3 regions of the Shewanella pealeana ATCC 700345 genome follow, and region 1 is predicted to be linked to each of the others. Evidence: riboswitches for the same ligand, from Rfam matches in the RefSeq annotation. Region 1 holds a riboswitch; each other region holds the start of a gene.
What was found. A riboswitch is a leader RNA that binds a small molecule or an ion and turns the genes downstream of it on or off. The one in region 1 is predicted to bind lysine.
Positions count from the first base shown of each region.

Region 2: it holds a riboswitch for lysine, as region 1 does, so the genes downstream of both, lysC (lysine-sensitive aspartokinase 3) here and SPEA_RS17210 (Na+/H+ antiporter NhaC family protein) in region 1, are expected to answer to the same signal.
Region 3: it holds a riboswitch for lysine, as region 1 does, so the genes downstream of both, SPEA_RS15075 (Na+/H+ antiporter NhaC family protein) here and SPEA_RS17210 (Na+/H+ antiporter NhaC family protein) in region 1, are expected to answer to the same signal.

Region 1 is NC_009901.1:3,994,664-4,001,345, forward strand. Features, by position in the region: gene SPEA_RS17195 (ribosome recycling factor family protein) at 74-475, opposite strand; one part of gene SPEA_RS22845 (IS3-like element ISSpe1 family transposase) at 602-1,479, opposite strand; one part of gene SPEA_RS22845 (IS3-like element ISSpe1 family transposase) at 1,479-1,836, opposite strand; gene SPEA_RS17210 (Na+/H+ antiporter NhaC family protein) at 1,950-3,533, opposite strand; lysine riboswitch at 3,616-3,789, opposite strand; gene SPEA_RS17215 (hypothetical protein) at 4,246-4,434, shown strand; gene cspE (transcription antiterminator/RNA stability regulator CspE) at 4,953-5,162, shown strand; gene SPEA_RS17225 (hypothetical protein) at 5,532-5,741, shown strand; gene SPEA_RS17230 (multiheme c-type cytochrome) at 6,196-6,682, opposite strand, start outside.
Region 2 is NC_009901.1:909,710-916,391, forward strand. Features, by position in the region: gene SPEA_RS03865 (S9 family peptidase) at 1-329, shown strand, start outside; gene arcA (two-component system response regulator ArcA) at 762-1,478, opposite strand; gene SPEA_RS03875 (DUF3293 domain-containing protein) at 2,040-2,396, shown strand; lysine riboswitch at 2,858-3,040, shown strand; gene lysC (lysine-sensitive aspartokinase 3) at 3,186-4,556, shown strand; gene SPEA_RS03885 (succinylglutamate desuccinylase/aspartoacylase family protein) at 4,592-5,698, shown strand; gene asnC (transcriptional regulator AsnC) at 5,976-6,437, opposite strand.
Region 3 is NC_009901.1:3,482,404-3,489,085, reverse strand. Features, by position in the region: gene SPEA_RS15095 (amidohydrolase family protein) at 1-995, opposite strand, end outside; gene SPEA_RS15090 (H-NS histone family protein) at 1,153-1,545, opposite strand; gene SPEA_RS15085 (electron transfer flavoprotein subunit beta/FixA family protein) at 1,892-2,641, shown strand; gene SPEA_RS15080 (electron transfer flavoprotein subunit alpha/FixB family protein) at 2,641-3,564, shown strand; lysine riboswitch at 3,760-3,981, shown strand; gene SPEA_RS15075 (Na+/H+ antiporter NhaC family protein) at 4,060-5,640, shown strand; gene SPEA_RS15070 (M3 family metallopeptidase) at 5,888-6,682, opposite strand, start outside.

The sequences.
Region 1 (6,682 bases):
TTTTTAAAATTGCTCTGATGATCAATATTTAGAATAAAATTGAGGCCAAGTTTATCGGGATAGAGAAGAGAGACTACCAAGTATCTGCATCGAAGCGAGCGGCTCTAGCCTCAGCCTGAGTACACTCTGTCATGTGCATCAGTTCGGCTAAGGTAATATTTGGGTCTTCACGGATCAAGCGGACCAGCTTTGCTTCTAACGGCTCAAGCTTGTCCGCATGGCTAAGCAATGCTGCGTCGATTTTTCGAATAAGGTAAGTAAACTCACTCCCCCCAGAGCCTATTTGCACTATTTTTAGCTGCTGGCAAAAAGATTGAATACTGATAGCCTCACCTGTTACCCCCCAGTTTCTTGAGCGGCGCACACGCTTAAGCTCACAATTGAATTGCTGAGCAAGGGTTTGTGCTTGCTTTACCGCTTCACGGCCAATTCGATGAATGAGTGAGGGAAGCGAGATGGTGATATCTTGTTTCATAGTGGTGTAGTAAGGGGTCTTAGGCGATATCCAATCACGCTATTTTTTCAGTCTAAACGGAAAAACTCAAGTCATGCTTGTGGGGACATAGCTGTGTCCCGTCCTGAAATAGGTTGACGGTTTTTACTAGACCAGTAGCTTCTGCTGCTGGTCTTTTTTATGCACTTGATTAGGTGTTTTCATACCCAAGCTTAAGTGCGGTCTCAGCTCATTGTATATAAAAATTGACTCCTCAACGAGTTGCTTTAACTCATTAAGGTTGCAGCAAGGAGATAATAGAAACTCTTGCTTTAATATCCCATTTATACGTTCTGCTAGTGCGTTTTGGTAGCAGTCATATCCATCGGTCATTGATGCGCGGATGTCACTTCTTTGCAACGCTAACTGATAAACGGCAGAGCAATACTGTAACCCTCTGTCTGAGTGATGCACTGCTCGATGTTGATACTGCCGATTACTTATCGTCATTTCTAACGCTTTGACTACGTCTGTAGCTTTCATTTCATTACTTAATTCATATCCCATTATTTTACGACTGAACGCGTCAGTTACCAATGATAGATAATGTATGCCTTGCTCTGATTGCACATATGTTATATCACTAACAAACACCTCTTCAGGTGCTGTTGGCACTAACTCTTTCAGTAAATTTGGATGTTTCTTCATCCAATGTTTACTGTTAGTCGTCTTGGTATAATTACGCTTAGGTTTGACTAACAAGCCTTCACTTTTCAAGTAACTAAAGAAGTTATCGCGCCCAAGTTTAATCCCTTTCTCGATGAACTTAGGTTTAAGTAAAAAGTAGAGTTTCTTGCCACCAATCCGAGGCATAAACCGACGGATATCTAGTATCATCGCTCTTACAGGGGCTAACTCCATTGCTCTACAATTCGCTCTTCGTTCTCTTTGATAGATAGCTTGTCTTGTTATACCCAGAAGCTTACAAGCGCGATTTAAGCTCGTTACTTTCTGTTTTTGAAGACTTCTCGCTCCCTGGCTAAGTACTTTTTTCTAAGGCCAGCTCCATATTCTGCATCAATAATATCAACGGCTTCATTGAGTAATAGATTACGTAAGTGCTCATCTTCCAGCTCTTTTTCAAGGCGCTTAATCTTTTGAGCTGGGGTTTCTTTAGCTTTAGTTGTTTTTGGCATAGTCATTCTCACTGGTTGAGTCCAGTCCATCTTACCGTGCTTTCTAAGCCAAGTAAGTACCGTGGAGCGACCTTGGATGCCATAGGTTGTTTGAGCTTGTTTATAAGTCATATCGCCTTTTTCTACGGCAGCTACAACTTGTAATTTAAAGCCTAACGAATAATCTCGCTGTGTTCGCTTAACGCGGGCTGGTATTGGTGTAGTCATTATAAAGTCCTAAATGTGTAAACACATTTCAGGACAAGACACTGAAAATAAAAAAGGCCCGTAAAGGGCCTTTTCTTTGGGTTAACTTTTCGCGTTAAACCCTCGGTAACTGGCTATGCATTAGCTGGTAGCATTTGCTGTCTTTTATGACGACGAAGATGGAATACACAGTTCGCGATAAACCATAGGCTACTCACCGCAATACCGGCAAGGGTTGAGCCAGTGATGCCCATCGCCAGATAACCGAGGAAGGCACCAAAGGCAACCGTAACGGCATAGGGCAGCTGGGTCATAACATGGTCCATATGATGACAGCTCGCGCCTGTCGCCGATAAGATACTGGTACTCGATATAGGTGAGCTATGGTCACCAAATACAGAGCCAGCCAATACCGCCGCAAGCATAGGCATTAATAGACTTGCGTCACTGGCAATAGCGATATCACCAGCCAGTGGCAACATGATGCCAAACGTGCCCCAGCTAGTACCGGTGGCAAATGACATCCCGCATGCTAAAACAAACACTAAGGCTGGTAGAAGCTGAACCGGAATGCTGCTCTTAGTCAACGCTGCTAAGTATTGGCCAGTTTGCATATCGCTCACCACAGTACCAATTGTCCAAGCAAACAGCAGGATAATAATCGCAGGCATCATAGCCTGAACACCTTGTGGCGCTGCAGATAACCATGTTTTTGCTGGCAACTTTAATCGCAGGGCGAGCACGATAGAGACGGCAAGACTACACAGCGCCGCATATACCAAGGACGAGCCCACATCGGTATGCTCAAGAGAGCCTATCAAGCTAAACGCTTGGCCCTTAGCCGACAGGGCATCGGCGCCACTCATCACCATGAAGAAGATGCTCGACAGGGTTAAGGTCGCAATAGGTAAGACCATATCAATCATGCCACCACGGCCTTGCCCCTCGGTGGTGATTTCAAGCCCTTTAGGGCGTCCTTTAGACTCATCCCACAGCTTGCCCTCTTGCGCCCAACGTTCATGTTGACGCATAGGGCCAATGTCGAGCTGAAAAGCAATGACGACAAGTACCATTAACAGAGTAAACACCGCATATAGGTTCATTGGGATCATCTGTACAAACATGGCAATAGGGCTGATATCGGTAATACCATTTGTCACCAAAATACCGCCTAAGATCGCAATGATAAATGCGCCCCAAGAGGAGATCGGCATGATGACGCACACAGGCGCGGCAGTTGAATCCAGCAGATAAGCCAGCTTTGCCCGCGAGATCTGGAATCTATCCGTTACCGGGCGGCAGATAGGGCCAACTGACAAACTGTGAAAAAAGTCATCGATAAAGAAGGCAAAGACCATTAAGCCGGTAAGCATATTGGCACTGCGGCGGTCTTTACAACGACGCACTCCCCACTCAGCAAAGGCTCTGGTCGCCCCCGTAGCCGTCATCAGGCTGATCAAACCACCGAGCAGCAACATAAACAGTAACATATTGACGTTGCCGCTATTGATAGCGCCATCGGCCCAAAAGATCCCGGAGACAATATTAAACAGATAGTGAAGTGCATTCAGCGGATTATAGCTGTTTAACAGTATGGCACCGGCAAGAATACCAACCCCTAAGGATAGCAGTACACGGCGGGTCGTAATGGCGAGGATAACGGCTAACAGTGGTGGCACCACCGACAGCAGGGAATCGGAATATTGAACTAAACTCATGATCTCGTAACACCTATTATTTAGGTGGAGATCTACCAAAAGGATAGAGAAACAGATTTCAGTCGAAATAATACTTCTTACCCCTTTAGGTAGCGCTCCATAGACAACATAACTATGGCAGTCCTGCATCTGTTAAATGCAGACCCAGCGATTGTTGATGACGCAACAATAACTTCGGCGCTGACTCCTTTCCCCAGATGTCTTAGGTGTCACCCTCTATCTGGATACTTTTAGGCAGCGCGCCTCTACTCAAAGGATTAAGCCTAGATAATACTCATAGATTTGTGAGTTGCAAGAATATTTATTCAATCATCCTCTAAGGTATGCCCCTCCCCACTTAGTGGTTGATTTTCACACTACAAAATAGCGTTAACTAGCACAAACTCACTCATACGTCGTGCAACGACGTGCGGAGGGGACCATCTTAGCCATAAAGAGGTATAACATTCAATCTGACGGAATATTGCTCTACCTAAGCACCCTCTAGCCATCAAATTCAGTGATTTATATCGCCACTATAAAAAGGAAAAACGGCTAACTCTCTCAGGATTGATTTAGATCAATGAGCACCTACGCCTTTTCGGGTCATATAAAGGTGAGCTCGATCACAAACAGCATTTACAACTACACCGACCGGCTCACGCAAGCACAGCTTTTACTGCTGTGAATAGCAATAATTCTAATAATGAAACCAAAAATATAGAGGTACCCTATGGAATTACTACCAAATTGTTATACCGATCTATGCGTTAATGGGAAATGGTTTCACTATGATCACGGTGCCAACTCAGTATTCATGCTCAATGGTAGTAAGCCACTCACCTTTGAGTTAGATTCGTTACCTAAAACCGAAGATGAACTAGAGATGCATTTAAGCGCAATTTCTTCCGAGCTCATCTAGCGTATCCAAAGCAAGCGAACTGATTTGGGTGATCATCTAAAATAGGCCGAATTAGGCCTATTCTGCTTATTTTTGGTGGTGCAAGCCGCTATCATTTTTAGTGCCCTCTATTGCCAAGCACTTGTAACGCGCTCCGGGTTTTCATCACCACAACCACCATGAGCTAAACACTACAAAACTAATAACATCTAAAAAATATAGGTACTTAAATACAAAAAACCTCAAATTGTGCAGTCCAAAAGCTGGAAGCCACAGGTCGTTTTTCAGGCTGAACCTACAGGCTATTGTAAAAAACTTAAAAATAAATATGGACAACGTTAAATTATCGGGTACTATTTATCTCGCTCTGCTATTGAGAGTGATTAATGAAACATAAAAGTAAAACATCAGAATTCCTTCGTTATTGTTGTTATCCTCAGTTTTCCCTTATCTTCATCATCACATTAAATAATTCAATTTTTCAGTGCATCGCATAATGCGACAATTTTTTATGAATTTAAATATATAAGGGACACAACATGTCTAATACAACTGGTATCGTAAAATGGTTTAACGAAGAGAAAGGTTTTGGTTTCATTACTCAAGACAACGGCGGCGCTGACGTATTCGTTCACTTCCGTGCAATCACTTCAGACGGCTTCAAGACTTTGGCTGAAGGCCAGAAAGTATCTTTCGAAGTAGAGCAAGGTCAAAAAGGCCTTCAAGCAGCTAACGTAATCGCGCTGTAACTTCGTAAGTTGACGTAAATGGTTTTATAACCATTTACGTCATTTCAAACTAACGCCAAAACACTAACGTTAGTAAATCAACTTCAACAAAAATGCTTTAATCAACATTTATACTGTATCTGCGAAAACATTAACATTTCAATCATCTGCTTGTTGTATATGTCATTACGTTTCTGAATCACTTCGTTATATTCTTATAAATCCAAATTAAACATCAAAAATAAAGACTAATTTTAAGTTTTACTTATTTTTACGTCATCATTTTAAAAAAGGTTAACTATGTCTCGTACATCGGGTCCAAAACGATTTTGGTTTCACCAATCAAAAAAGAAATCAGCACAAACTAAAATAACCAAAAAAAGGGTATAAATGAGAGTAAATTTTAATATTTTTAAAGATAACATTTCTTGGAATGCACTAATCCACCAGTTAAATGGTGATGTACTATTGCGTCATGTTCTAGTGAAAGGCAATGTCGTAGACAGAAATATAGACTTTATCTATTGTGATGAAACCTGCCAAGGTAAAATCATTAATGGTGATAACCAGCTTATCGGTAATTTTTCAACCTCCTACTAGTAAACTCACAGGCACGGGCTCCAAGCACCCAATGTCACTCTTAAGTCTGCCACTTTAAGAGCAGACAGAAGCTAAGAGAATTGACGGAGAATTCGGTCGAACAATCCGTATCTCAGCAATGACTAGCCCTAGATAAAGAGCCTTGCCTACCATAGATAAAACATCATTCGGTCACACAAGACTCAGATTCTCCCCTAGGATTTAAGAGCTGTGCGGTGGGTGCTCACAAACCATAAATAATCTTCAGATAATTAACAGCAAAGTAATCCACCGACCGACGTAGCAGGCTTAAAGTAAAAAGGCCCCGAAGGGCCTTGGCATGTGCGTTAAATTTACGTATCTAGGGCGGCGGTTAAACTCCACTATCTACCTTTAGACAATCTGCAGGGACATGCTAAGGGTGAAGTGCGTCAGATACCGACCAGAGTTACCTGTCAGCCCAATACACGCTTACCTACCGCTCAAACACGTGGTATTTCTCGATGGCAAATGTCTTACCTGTGGCGTGACAGGTTGCACAAGATTCAGATGTTGGCGCTGTGTACCACTCACCATCATCACCAGCACCTTTCTCGGCACTTAGCTCTCCGCCATTTTGAACCATATGGTTTAAAGCTTGGTCGCTGTCATGACAGGCATAACAGTTAGCTAATACTGGGCTAGACATCTTAGTGGTATCGCCAGCGTGATAAGCTTGTGAACGAATATACTGGTTTGGTACGGCATAAAGGTCGATACCATCGGCGTGACATGCGACACAGTTTTCAGCATTAAGCTTAGCAGCTGAGTTAGCAATGCCATCGTCATCATTTACCGTGTTGCCTACCCCCCAATGCATGCTGTGGACCATAGGACCAAATCCTGGTGCAGACATTTTTGACTTGCGGTCTTGGCCATTGTTATGACACGCAACACAATCTATGCCCCCCTCTTGATAGCTA
Region 2 (6,682 bases), 2.1 Mb from region 1:
CGCCAGTATCTGACTGGTCTTTGTATGATACTCACTATACAGAGCGTTATATGGGGCATCCTGAAACCAATGCTAAGGGATATAAGGCCAGTAGCGTGCTGCCTTATGTTGGCGGCTATCAGTCAGGCCTATTGATGTATCATGGCATGGCCGATGACAATGTATTGTTTGAGAACAGTACCAGAGTTTATAAGGCGTTGCAGGATGAGGGTAAGTTATTTCAGATGATCGATTACCCGGGATCGAAGCACTCGATGCGTGGTGAGAAGGTGAGAGTACATTTATATCACTCACTAGCCGATTTTTTAAATCGAGAGCTTAAGCAGTAATAACACAATGGCTAGTGTGATATAAATCGGGCGTTGCTACTGTTAATTGCGATTAATAGAATGCAATTAGTAGACCACGCCTTTTTTATTAAGGTTAATTTGAAATTAAATATCATTAATAAGAACAAAGCTTGGCTCGAATCGAGAACTGTATTTATTTTGCTTGCCAGTGAAAAGGCGTAGCGCAGAATTAATATGAAATACTATTACTTTGTAGGTATCTGATTGAGCTAAATATCATTTTTAATGGCTGACTATTAAGTTTCTTGCCGAGTAAAGTTCAGTTTTATTTAAGTCTATACTCTAATCTAACCGCTAATAAATATGCATGTTGGCACAAAGGTATCTAAATCTGGGCATAAAAAAAGCCAGTCAATCGACTGGCTTTTTATTTATATGTACTGCTTACAGTACATATAACGGAGCTTAGAATTAATCTTCTAAGCTACCGCAGAAACGGTAACCTTCACCGTGGATTGTTGCGATGATTTCTGGCGTATCAGGCAAGCTCTCGAAGTGCTTACGGATACGACGGATAGTCACGTCAACAGTACGGTCGTGTGGCTTAAGCTCACGGCCAGTCATCTTCATTAGAAGGTCTGCGCGGCTTAGGATCTTACCTGGGTTTTCAACAAAGTGAAGCATAGCGCGGAATTCGCTGCGTGGTAGCTTGTATGACTCACCTTGTGGGCTAACTAGAGAGCGGCTGTTGATTTCAAGGCTCCAACCGTTGAAACGGTAGAACTCAACTGCACTTTTCTCTTCTGAATCTGTACCTGTGCTATTAACGCGAGTTAATAGGTTACGAGCACGGATTGTCAATTCACGTGGGTTGAATGGCTTAGTGATATAATCATCAGCACCAATTTCAAGACCCAAGATCTTATCAACTTCGTTATCACGGCCCGTTAGGAAGATTAGACCGATATTATTAATTTCACGAAGCTCACGAGCTAGTAAAAGACCGTTCTTACCTGGTAAGTTAATATCCATAACCACCAAGTTAACTTTGTTGTCTTGCATAGCCTTATGCATTTCAGCGCCGTCATTGGCTTCAGTTACCACATATCCTTCTGCTTCAAAAATACTTCTAAGTGTGTTTCTTGTTACTGCTTCATCTTCAACAATCAGAATGTGCGGGTTTTGCATATTAATTACCTAATTTCTGTCAATTCTAACCATGAGTATAAAAAGTTTATACTCCATCTAGTTATGCTGATAATTCACTGATACACGTAGGTGCTTTCAAATTTGGTTCGAAACAGCAACACACTGCATGATAAGCAAAGTATGGGTATCTCACATATGGAAAAACGTGAACTGTATAAACTTTGATTAACGATAGTAGAAAAAAGTTCCTTACTTACCGTTTTGTATGAAGTTTAAATGTTAAATCAAACATAGATCACATTTGATACTGCTGTGTGGATTACTCTTCTATCTGTTTCAGATATGTGTAACAAAATGTGTTCGTTACATGTATCAGTATGAGTTAATCAACAAACCCTATTGTACTCGTTTTAGGCATTTGTTAACAAATGAAATGTTAACAAAATTGCTCAACGATATGATTTGGATCACTTTTTGAAAACTATATCATTGATTTTATTGTGTTTGATAAATTCGCTAATAGTGATATACATCACAAGGTTAGGAAGCGCTTACGAGTTTGCTATAATAATTACACCTAAATCGGAGAAATTGTTAGCAATGAGCAACTCAGTAGATAGCCTTTGGCACTATTATAAACAAACCGAATTCTTGTTTTCTCAGACATTATCCGCTCAATTATCCTTCGCAATTATCACCGCATACAACCCTAAAGGAGAGGTTCTCTCTCCTTGTCAAAATGGCCTTCTAGACCGAAAACTGCAGCATGAAATACATCAACTAGGCCTACCTTATCGCTCTATGGTCGGTGCTTCCCAAGATGGAAGACATATGGAGAAAAGCTGGGCAGTTTCTACCGATAAGCACTCGGCGATACAGCTTGGCCGTCTGTTCAATCAAAATGCTATCTATACCCAAACAACTTCAATATGCAGGATTCAGCATGTCGAGAAGTGACAGAGTTCAAGGCATGAAATTGTAGGACTAGTTATTCTAATTCAATATTTCATAACGCAGAAAAATGTTGCTTCTCTCCGTGCCCTACGGGAGTTCCCGTAGAATACCTGCACTGCGTTAGTGATATCGGTAAGGGAATAACCATTATCCTCAATCACTGCCTTATTCAGCTATCCTACGGGAGCTCTGAAACGAGCATCTTGAGGTAGCTTGGGTATATTATGTCGAAGCTGACCGTTTACAGTTAGTTCCCTGCTTAATGCCTAAGCAAGAAGCCTTTCTAGGCGCATTCTCGCCACGAGTGCGCAGAGTAGTAGACTTGCCTGATATTGAGTAAAATTAAATCATCTTAGATTTCCGTTGACTTAATTGGTTATTTTTTGATATTTTTTAATCTGTTATTTTGTATACAAAGCAGACTTTCTTCGCTAGTTCGATAGGACGTTACAGCTATACAAGATAAGTGCAGAAGAGGAGCGTTAACTAGGTAGTAAGTTTGAGGGGACCAAAACCCTTTGATGACTTATGAGGGAGATTAACGCCGAGATATTTAAAGCCATTTGGACGGGCTTGAATGTTGGTTGTACAGGCTGAATCCTGTCGATTGTCACCTATGTTTATTATGGTGGAGAGCTTCTGGTGACGATCGCTGTTTCCCCACTCTATGGGGGACATATCATAGCACCAGGCTCTTCGAACGAAGTTAGTTCGGAGCTTATTCATGTTAGTTTTTCAAAATACCCATTCTCGTCAATGCCTGCCGTGCCTATTATGCGTGGAGGCAGCGTTATGTCTTTAGAATCTGTTGTTAGCTTAAATGTTGCCAAGTTTGGTGGTACCTCTGTTGCCGACTATGACGCAATGCAGCGCTGCGCCGATATCATTATTGCTAATCCACAAACTCGAGTCGTGGTGGTGAGTGCATCGAGCGGGGTGACTAATCAGCTAGTCGCCTTGACCCAAGCCGAAACCAGTGTTGAAGAATCTAAAGCCTTGATCAAGAAGATCGCTTCGATTCAATATCAAATCCTCGATAAGCTGGGGAACCCGAGCGATGTGGCGGCAAGAATTGATCACATTCTCAGCCATATCTCGACCCTAAGTGAGCGCTTAAAGCTGACTCGTAGCAAGGCGGTGATGGATGAACTCTTATCTCAAGGTGAGATGTGCTCTTCAGTATTTTTTGCCGCGGTACTGCGGGAGAAAGGCGCTAGTGCATCGGCTTTCGATGTGCGCCAAGTGCTGAGAACCGACAGTCATCATGGACGCGCCGAGCCGCAAATCGAAATGATCGCCGAGTTGGCTAAGCAGCATCTAGAGCCTTTATTATGCGATCAAGTTATCGTCACTCAAGGGTTTGTGGGCGCCGATAGCGAAGGCAACACCACAACCCTAGGCCGTGGTGGTAGTGATTACTCTGCCGCGTTGTTAGCCGAGGCGCTGCAAGCCGATGCGGTAGAGATCTGGACCGATGTTGCGGGGATCTATACTACCGACCCTCGTCTGGCCCCTAATGCTCGCCCAATCCCTGAGATTAGCTTTAACGAAGCGGCTGAGATGGCAACGTTTGGTGCTAAGGTGCTTCACCCTGCAACCATTTTACCGGCAGTGAGACAGAAGATTCAGGTCTTCGTTGGCTCTAGTTGGGCACCGGAGCAAGGTGGCACTTGGATCCGTCATCAGGTTAAAAGTGAGCCTGTGTATCGCGCCGTAGCGGTGCGCCGAGACCAAACCTTGCTAAATCTCCATAGCCTACAGATGCTACATGCTCAAGGTTTCCTTGCCGAGACGTTTGCGACACTGGCAAAGCATAAGATCAGTGTCGACTTGATCACCACATCTGAGGTGAACGTAGCACTGACACTCGATAAAACAGGCTCGGACTCGAGCGGTCAAGGTTTATTGAGTGAGGCGTTGCTGCAAGAGTTATCGCAACATTGCCGCGTTAGAGTCGAAGAGGGCTTAGCTCTGGTTGCCGTTATTGGCAACAATATCGCTTCAACAGCAGGGGTATGTCGCCGCGTATTTGAAGTATTAGAGACTTACAATGTTCGTATGATCTGCCAAGGGGCGAGCCCACATAATCTGTGTATCTTGGTGGATGAAGCTGAGGCTGCTAATGTTATTGGCGCTTTGCATGAAAACTTGTTTGAAGCCTAGTTAACAGTCGACGCGAACAGGAAGTAGAGCCTTTTATGAAATTTACCCAATCTAGCCTAAGAGTGGGAGAGTTGGCGACTGGGCAGGAGCTGAGCGTTCCTGTTTACCGGATCCCAGCCCAAGACCTCGATGCGCCGAGCGTATTTATCCAAGCCAATGTTCATGGCGCCGAGGTGCAAGGTAACGCGGTAATTTTTCAGTTAATGAAGCAACTGGAAAAGCTGGATGTCAGGGGCGAGGTAACTTTACTGCCCTTGGCTAATCCTTTAGGGATCAATCAAAAAAGTGGTGAGTTTACCCTAGGTCGTTTCGACCCTATCACTGGGGTTAACTGGAATCGGGAATATCTGGATCATAAACTCGATGTCGCCAGTTGGTATCAAGAGCATGGTCATCTAGAAGATAAGGCGCTGATCAAGGCATACCGTTTATTGTTGATTGAGTCATGTCAGACTCACTTAAACAATGAGTGGGGGGTGACCACAGGTAAACGCCTCGCGGTAACGCTGCAGAGACTGGCTCATGAGGCCGATATCGTTATCGATCTGCATACTGGCCCTAAATCATGCAAGCATATGTATTGCCCTGAATACGATGTGGCCTCGGCATCTTTGTTCTCTATTCCCTTTAGTCTGGTGATCCCCAATGATTTTGGCGGCGCCATGGATGAAGCGGCATTTTGTCCTTGGTGGCAGCTGGCGGAATATGTGCAATCTCAGGGGCGCGATTTCAAGGTACCTGTATCGGCATTTACCTTGGAGCTAGCTAGCCAGGAGCGTATCGATATGGAGGATGCGCTCGAGGATGCGAAGGGGATCTTGGCTTATCTGAGTCATCGTGGGGTGGTGAGTGACAAGCTTGAACCTGCCGAGATGGCTAGGTATGGCTGTTACTTGAAAGATTATAAGAAGTTTCACGCGCCAACAGCAGGGCTTGTCGAATATAAGGCTGAACTCGGCGAGCCGCTCAAAGCGGGAATGGTACTTGCTAACATCTTAAGGCTAGATTTGTATGGCACAGATAACGAGCTAACAGGCTTGAGTCTTGAGCAAGACTGCGTGCCGATTCTGCACTTTGCCTCTGCATCTGTGTATCAGGGGACCGAGCTTTATAAGGTGATGACCAATCTATTTGAGCTATAGCTGCGAGTAGGGCAGGCCAAAGTTTGTCTGGCTAAAGTTTGTCAGGCCAAAGTTTGTAGCGTTGTAAAAGCTAACTTATGTTACTAATGCCGTTCAATTAAGGAAGTCACTCAGAGACAATTCGGTGACTTCGAAAGATAAGAATGCACCACGAAGGACACGGAGAGCACGAAGAAAATCCACTCTAAGTTTGTTGTTTTCTTCGAGTCCTCCGTGTAGCAAACGAAGTGAGCGCTTCGTGGTTTATTGCTTTTATTTTGCCAACTTTAGCAATTGGCTATGGCTTAACTGCGCGTACAATAGGGTTTTGTAGGCTGATTAAGGTTTCAGTCGACTGGATCTCATCGATAGATTGAATGCGGTTGATCAGTACGTGTTGTAACCCATCAATCGATTGGCACATTACCTTCACAAACACGCTGTAGTTACCTGTGGTGTAATAGGCTTCAACCACTTCTTCTAACTCGTTGAGTTTAGAGATGGCAGCAGGGTAGTCACCGGCACTCTTCAAATTAATACCGATAAAACAGCATACATCGTAACCTAAGGCCTTAGGGTTTACTGTAATTTGCGCCCCAGTGATGATCCCAGCCTGTTTCATTTTCTCAACGCGCACATGTATGGTACCGGCGCTAACACCGAAGCGTTTAGCTAATTCTGCGAAGGGGGTTCTGGCTTCCTTCATCAATGCAGATAGGATTTGATTGTCGAGCGAGTCTCTTTGAAATGGGACTTCCATAATAAATAGGTCGATTGCTTATTAGTTAGCTAACTAATTTACGTATTTTTTGATGAATATTCTACTGATTTATCAAAGAAGTGCTGCTGGCAACACATCTTATCTCTAGGCATCAATATAGAACTTGGCTTAGGTTAACTGATTTATACCAACTCTGGAGAGGAAACAATGTGCTCGAGTGTGAACTCGTATTGGGGCGATTTGCGCCAAGGGGATGAGCTCCTTTGGCGCTTTGCTAAAGCAAT
Region 3 (6,682 bases), 510 kb from region 1:
TTACTTGGGGCGCGCTCCCAATGCCTTAATTGAGCTAGGCTGACTTCACGCTCACTATCACCGTCGATTATTTCAGGTGCGGCGGGATAATTAAGTGGCAGGACGAGGCTGAAAGGGTAGGACTTTAATTCCGTTAATCTTGCATATTCACGACCATTGCCAATTAGGCTGCCGCTTAACTCATGTTGGTTTAATAATTGAGCAGCTCTGAGCTGATTATTGAGGTTTTTAGTTTCAAAGATGAAACTTTGCTTTTTGGCGTCGGCTAGCCGCTCAAATGCAATATTAAACTCAACCGTCTCTCCAGAACTTTTATTCTTATTTTGGTTATACCAGTTTGCATCGGACAAGGTTTGTCTAATTAATGCCATACTGCCCATTAAAGATTGTGGATAATCTTGAACAGAAGAGCCTTTGTTAAAGGCCATAAATTGGCTCGTATGTGCATTATAAATAACATCATTAGCCTTCTTATTGGCTAACGATAATGTCACACCCTGCCCGCGAAATATTCCATCTAAATAGCTAGACTGGACACTGGTAAAACCATTATCAACCCATTTCTTTGCTTGTTCTTTATCTGGATAGACATAATTGAACCACTGCATCTCTGAATGGATTGCACCATTGCTTGCGTTACCGCCGATACGTTTAATTTCATATACGGGGCCTGATTTATCTTGAATCTCTCTTTCATAGTCGATGGCATATTCAGTAAAGGGATCAATAAAGCCTGAATATATAGTGTGCCCCGACAAATCTATTTCAAATGCCCCATCGGGAATATCGTTATCCTTAATGACGGCTTTGATTTTATTGTTTTCAATCAATAGGGTAGCATCTTTTAGCATGTTGCCTGGTGCCAGCATCAGGTTTGCATGGCTTAATGCCGTGAGTCTGGGGGTGTTGTCGGACAATTGCTCATTAGCAAATAGCGCTTGGCTATATAACAAGCTAAGTAAAGCGATAGGAGATGTGATTATATGTTTACGCATTATTCTACTTATTATTGTTAGATAAACAGGGAAATGATGAGCATATCCTAACTTATTAACAATGACTAAGCAGTAATTGTAACGACCAATGTGAAAATTTTAACCTAAAATGAAAAAGCCCCGCAATCGCAGGGCTCTTAGTTTGGATGACTCGATATTAGATCAAGAAGTCTTCCATTGTACGGCCGTTCTCAAGTTGGTTCTTAAATACAGTTGGCATACGGCCTTGACCAGTCCACTGTACCATTTCGCCATCAACTTCAATTTGATATTTAGCTGGACGAGGAGCACGCTTCTTAGGAGCGGCTTTAACGGCAGCGCCACCAATATCGTCAACAGATAAACCGATAGCTTCCATTTGCTTACGGATCTCTTCGATTTTAGCATTACGCTCAGCCATCGCTTCTTGTTCTGCAGCATCTTGAGAAGATTTTTCTTCAATGATTTTTTCTAACTTCACTGATAGTTCTTTTAAATCATTTAGTGACAAGTCTTTCACTGCAGCTTTAAAACGACGACCATGTGTCAATATTTCAAGAAAATCGCTCATAATTATTTAGGTCCAATTAAGAATAAGATAGGTAATAACTCTATTGGCTTAAATAATAGAAACTATTTGGATAAGGATCAAATATTATTTTTGAATTATTTATATCGTTAAATCGTTAATATGAATAACTTAACTATCATTGTGGGTTAATAAATGTTTTAAGAGTGTTTAATTCAATAAAGGCTTATGTTGTGTCAAGCTGGGTGGACAGGTGTTTGAAACTTGGTTGACGTTAACGTTAACAGCACGTAAAGTGGCTTTAATTTCGGTAATAGTCGCAACAGCGTTATACCTGTGGCTCGTTACTTAATTTCGAACATTATAAGAGACGTAAGAAGGAAGCCCTATGAAAGTATTGGTGCCAGTTAAACGTGTCGTCGATGCCAATGTAAAAGTCAGGGTTAATGCTGACAATACTGGTGTTGATACCGCAAACCTAAAAATGGCGATTAACCCTTTTTGTGAAATTGCCGTTGAAGAAGCCGTTCGTTTAAAGGAAGCAGGAAGCGCCTCTGAAATTGTCGTATTAAGCATCGGCCCTAAAGCATCCCAAGAGCAGTTAAGAACAGCGCTTGCGTTGGGAGCAGACCGTGCCATTCATATCGAAACAGAAGAGGACTTAGTGCCGCTGTCGATCGCCAAGCTGATTCATGCTGTGCAACAAAAAGAGCAGGCAGAGTTGGTTATCTTAGGTAAGCAGTCAATTGACGGTGATAACAATCAAACCGGACAGATGCTTGCCGCTATTGCCAAGATGCCACAAGCAACGTTTGCCTCAGAAGTTAAACTCGATGGTGATAAGCTCGTTGTGATCCGTGAAATCGATGGTGGCCTACAAACAATCAGGTTGCCACTGCCAGCGGTTGTGACTGCGGACCTTCGTCTAAATGAGCCACGCTATGCCAAGCTTCCTAATATTATGAAAGCAAAGCGCAAACCTCTTGAAGCTCTGACACCAGCAGATTTTGATGTCACCCTTAAGTCTCACCAGAATATCCTTAAGGTTGCCCCACCAGCTGAGCGTAGCGGTGGTGTGATGGTTGCGTCTGTAGAAGAGTTGGTTGAAAAGTTAAAGAATGAAGCGAAGGTGATCTAATGGCAATTTTAATATTAGCAGAACACGATAACGCCAGTTTAAAGCTAGATACCGCTAAAGTGGTTGCATGCGGTCAAGCCATTGGTGGAGATATAGACGTATTAGTAGTCGGACATAACTGTGATGGCGTGGCAAGCGAAGCGCAACAGTTAACAGGTGTGCGTAATGTACTGCTTGCCGATTCAGCATCGTATGCCAATCATCTCGCTGAAAATATTTCTGAACTAGTGCTTGGCGTCGCGTCTGATTATGAGCATGTGTTAGCGCCAGCCTCAAGTTTTGGTAAAGATGTGCTGCCGCGAGTGGCTGCACTTTTGGATGTGTCTCAACTCTCAGAAGTTGTAGAAGTGGTTAGCAGCGATACATTCGTCCGTCCTATCTACGCCGGTAGCGTGCTTGCAACGGTTCAGAGCCTAGACGATAAGAAAGTGATGACGGTACGTTCGAGTGCGTTTGATGCTGTCGCAACAGATGGCAATGCAGAGCGTGTGCCCCTTGCCCAAGACATGGCGGCACAATCTGAGTTTGTTGAACAGAGCCTAACTGAATCTGAGCGTCCAGAGCTAGGCAGTGCGTCGGTAGTTGTTTCAGGCGGCCGTGCCCTAGGTAACAGCGAAAACTTTGGTATTCTTGAGCAACTAGCAGATAAGCTAGGTGGCGCCGTTGGTGCATCTCGCGCTGCAGTTGACGCAGGCTTTGTACCAAACGACTTACAGGTGGGTCAGACTGGTAAGATAGTTGCGCCTGACTTGTATATTGCCGTCGGTATTTCTGGTGCTATCCAACACTTAGCAGGCATGAAAGACTCTAAGGTGATAGTGGCAATTAACAAAGACCCTGAGGCGCCGATTTTCCAAATTGCGGATTACGGTTTAGAGGCGGATCTGTTTGAAGCGGTACCTGAATTATTAGCCAAGCTTTAATCTAATGATTATATCCTGTGCAACACCTATGCAGCGTGAAGTTGTTTCACACTAGTAGTCAGCTTGTTAGTGGATGTGAGTTAATTTGGTATTGTTCGTGATCTGTGTCACGATAAGCGGCTTTAGGGTAGCATCTCTAAAGCCGCTTATGTTTTTATGTCCGTCACGCTTTTTGAGCTAGCCTTAAATTGCGTCCTGAGAAGTAGAGGTGCATTAAATATCAGTATCGATAAGTAGGGTGATGCCGCTGATCTATCGAGAAAGGATTTGATGCCGAAGTGACATAGCATATCGGGGCTAGTTGCTGGGGCTGTGACCAAATAGGGACAGCACTGCCATAGTATTTCTTATCTGGAAGATAAGAATTTTTATATTAATGACGAACCATTAATATGGCTATGGAGCGCTACTGATAGGGCAGGTGTAAACAGATATCTATGCTATATCCCACCAGTTCAGTCGGCCTCCATTCGTATTTAGCGAAGAAATTAAAAAATGACAATTATAAGCTATGCCGATTCGGCTCTGTCGCTACTGCCTCCGGTAGTGGCAATCGTACTGGCGATGTTAACGCGCCGTGTTTTACTGTCTTTGGGTGTGGGTATCGTATTGGGGGCATTGCTGCTTACCGATTTCTCTGCCATGCAAACAGCGCAGTACCTTGGTGAAAAGGTGTCAGCTCTGGTTTGGGATGATGGCGCCTTGAACAGTTGGAACCTATATATTCTTGGTTTCTTAGTGTTACTTGGAATGATCACCGCGCTAATCACCGTTAGTGGCTCGGCCAGAGCCTTTGCCGATTGGGCTCGTACCCATATCCGCAATAAACGTGATGCTAAACTACTGACTATGTTCTTAGGTTGTGTTGTGTTTATCGATGACTACTTTAACAGCTTAGTTGTGGGTAGCGTCGCCAGACCACTGACCGACCGTTACTACATCTCACGCAGCAAACTCGCTTACCTGCTTGATTCTACAGCAGCGCCGATTTGTGTTATCTCGCCAGTATCGAGCTGGGGGGCTTATATTATCGCCTTGATTGGCGGCATTCTTACGGCTCACGGCTTCACAGATACAGGACACTTAAGTGTGTTCGTACAGATGATCCCAATGAACTTCTACGCCATTTTTGCACTCTTGCTGCTACTTTGTGTTGCCTTGATGGGTCTAGATATTGGTCCAATGCGCCAACATGAATTAAAAGCGCAGAAGGGCGAGCTTTATGACGAATCTAAAGGTCTACCACCAGGAGCCAATTCAGACTTACCAGAAGCGGATACCGGTAAGATCATGGGGCTATTCCTACCTATCACAGTATTAGTGTTTGCCACTTTCTACTTTATGGTTAGCAGCGGCGGCGATGCGCTAGCGGCAAAGGGCCAAGCATTTAGCCTAATTGGTGCATTCGAAAATACCGATGTGGGTTCATCATTGTTCTTCGGTGCTGCAATTGGTCTAGCGGTTACTTTAGCTTTGGTTATCTACCAAGGCGTAGAGAAATTGATGATCGCTAAAGGGCTGTTTGAAGGTGCTAAGTCGATGCTACCTGCGATTTATATTCTACTGTTTGCTTGGACAATCGCCGGTGTGATTGGTCAGCTTGAAACCGGTAAATATATGGCGAGCTTAGCAACAGGCAATATTCCTTTTGCTATGTTACCTGCCGTGCTATTTATTCTTGCAGGCCTAACCGCATTCTCGACCGGTACCAGCTGGGGTACCTTCGGTATCATGTTACCAATCGCTGCCGATATGGCGATGGGTAGTCATACCGGAATGATGCTACCTATGCTTGCGTCAGTACTCGCTGGTGCGGTATTTGGTGACCACTGTTCACCGATTTCTGATACCACGATTTTGTCGTCAACAGGTGCAAACTGTCACCATATTGACCACGTGATGACTCAGTTACCTTATGCCTTAATCGTTGCAGGCATTAGCTTGGTAGGTTACTTAGTACTGGGCTTCACTGAGTCAGTAACAGCTGGCCTAATAGCTTGTAGCGTACTGTTTGTGATTAGCATTATCGTACTGCGCATCAAGGCATGTTCGCCAGATGCAGCGTGTAAACAGTAAGGGTTTATAATCTAAATTGCATGAGAAGGTGATTCTATACTGCTAGCGCTATACTGCTAGCGCTATACTGCTAGCGCTATACTGCTTGTATTAGTCGCTGCTTATAAAATCTAATCGACTCTCCTAAAGCCGCTCCTTATCGAGCGGTTTTTTTGTGGGCTGAATTTATCTAGCTCAGCCATAAAAAAAGCTCCCTTTAAAGGGAGCCATTTATCATGACATCGGCAAGCAATAAACTGACTTAGCCTTAGTTTAAGCCACGACGCTCTAACAAGGCATCGGTTGTTGGCTCTTGGCCTCTGAAAGCCTTATAGGCATCCATAGGCGCAACGGTGTTGCCCACTTCACGAATGGTCTTTCTAAACTTCATACCTATTTCGCGATTTAAGCCGCCCTGTGTTTGTACGTAGGCGAAGGCATCTGCCGCTAAGATTTCACTCCACATATAAGCGTAGTAGCTTGCAGAGTAACCACCTGGGAAAGCGTGGGCAAAGTAGGTCGACTTATAGCGAGGTGGAACCGCAGCAAGATCGACGCCGTGCTTCTTAAGCGCTGCCGCCTCAAAGCTGGCAACATCTTGCAGTGGGCTACCGGCCTTGAGTGTATGCCATTCAAGATCTAAAAGAGCGGCAGACATATACTCTAAGGTGTCGAAACCTTGGTTAAAGCTGCGCGATTTTAATAGCTTGCTGAGTAGCTCCTGCGGGATAGGCTCACCCGTTTCATAGTGCTTAGCATAGTTGGCTAATACTTTTGGATGTGCAGCCCAATCTTCCTCGAAGGTTGATGGAAACTCAACAAAGTCACGTGAAACCGCGGTACCTGAAAGAGTTGGATAAACGACTTTCGAGAACATGCCGTGGGTGCCGTGGCCCATCTCATGGAACATGGTAGTCACTTCATCGTAGCTGACAAAAGTTGGCTCGCCTGCTGGCGCCTTCTTAATGTTCATCACGTTAACGACAACGGGCTTGCTATTAAGTAACTCCGACTGCGTCACGAACGAGCTCATCCATGCACCACCTCGCTTGCCTTCACGAGA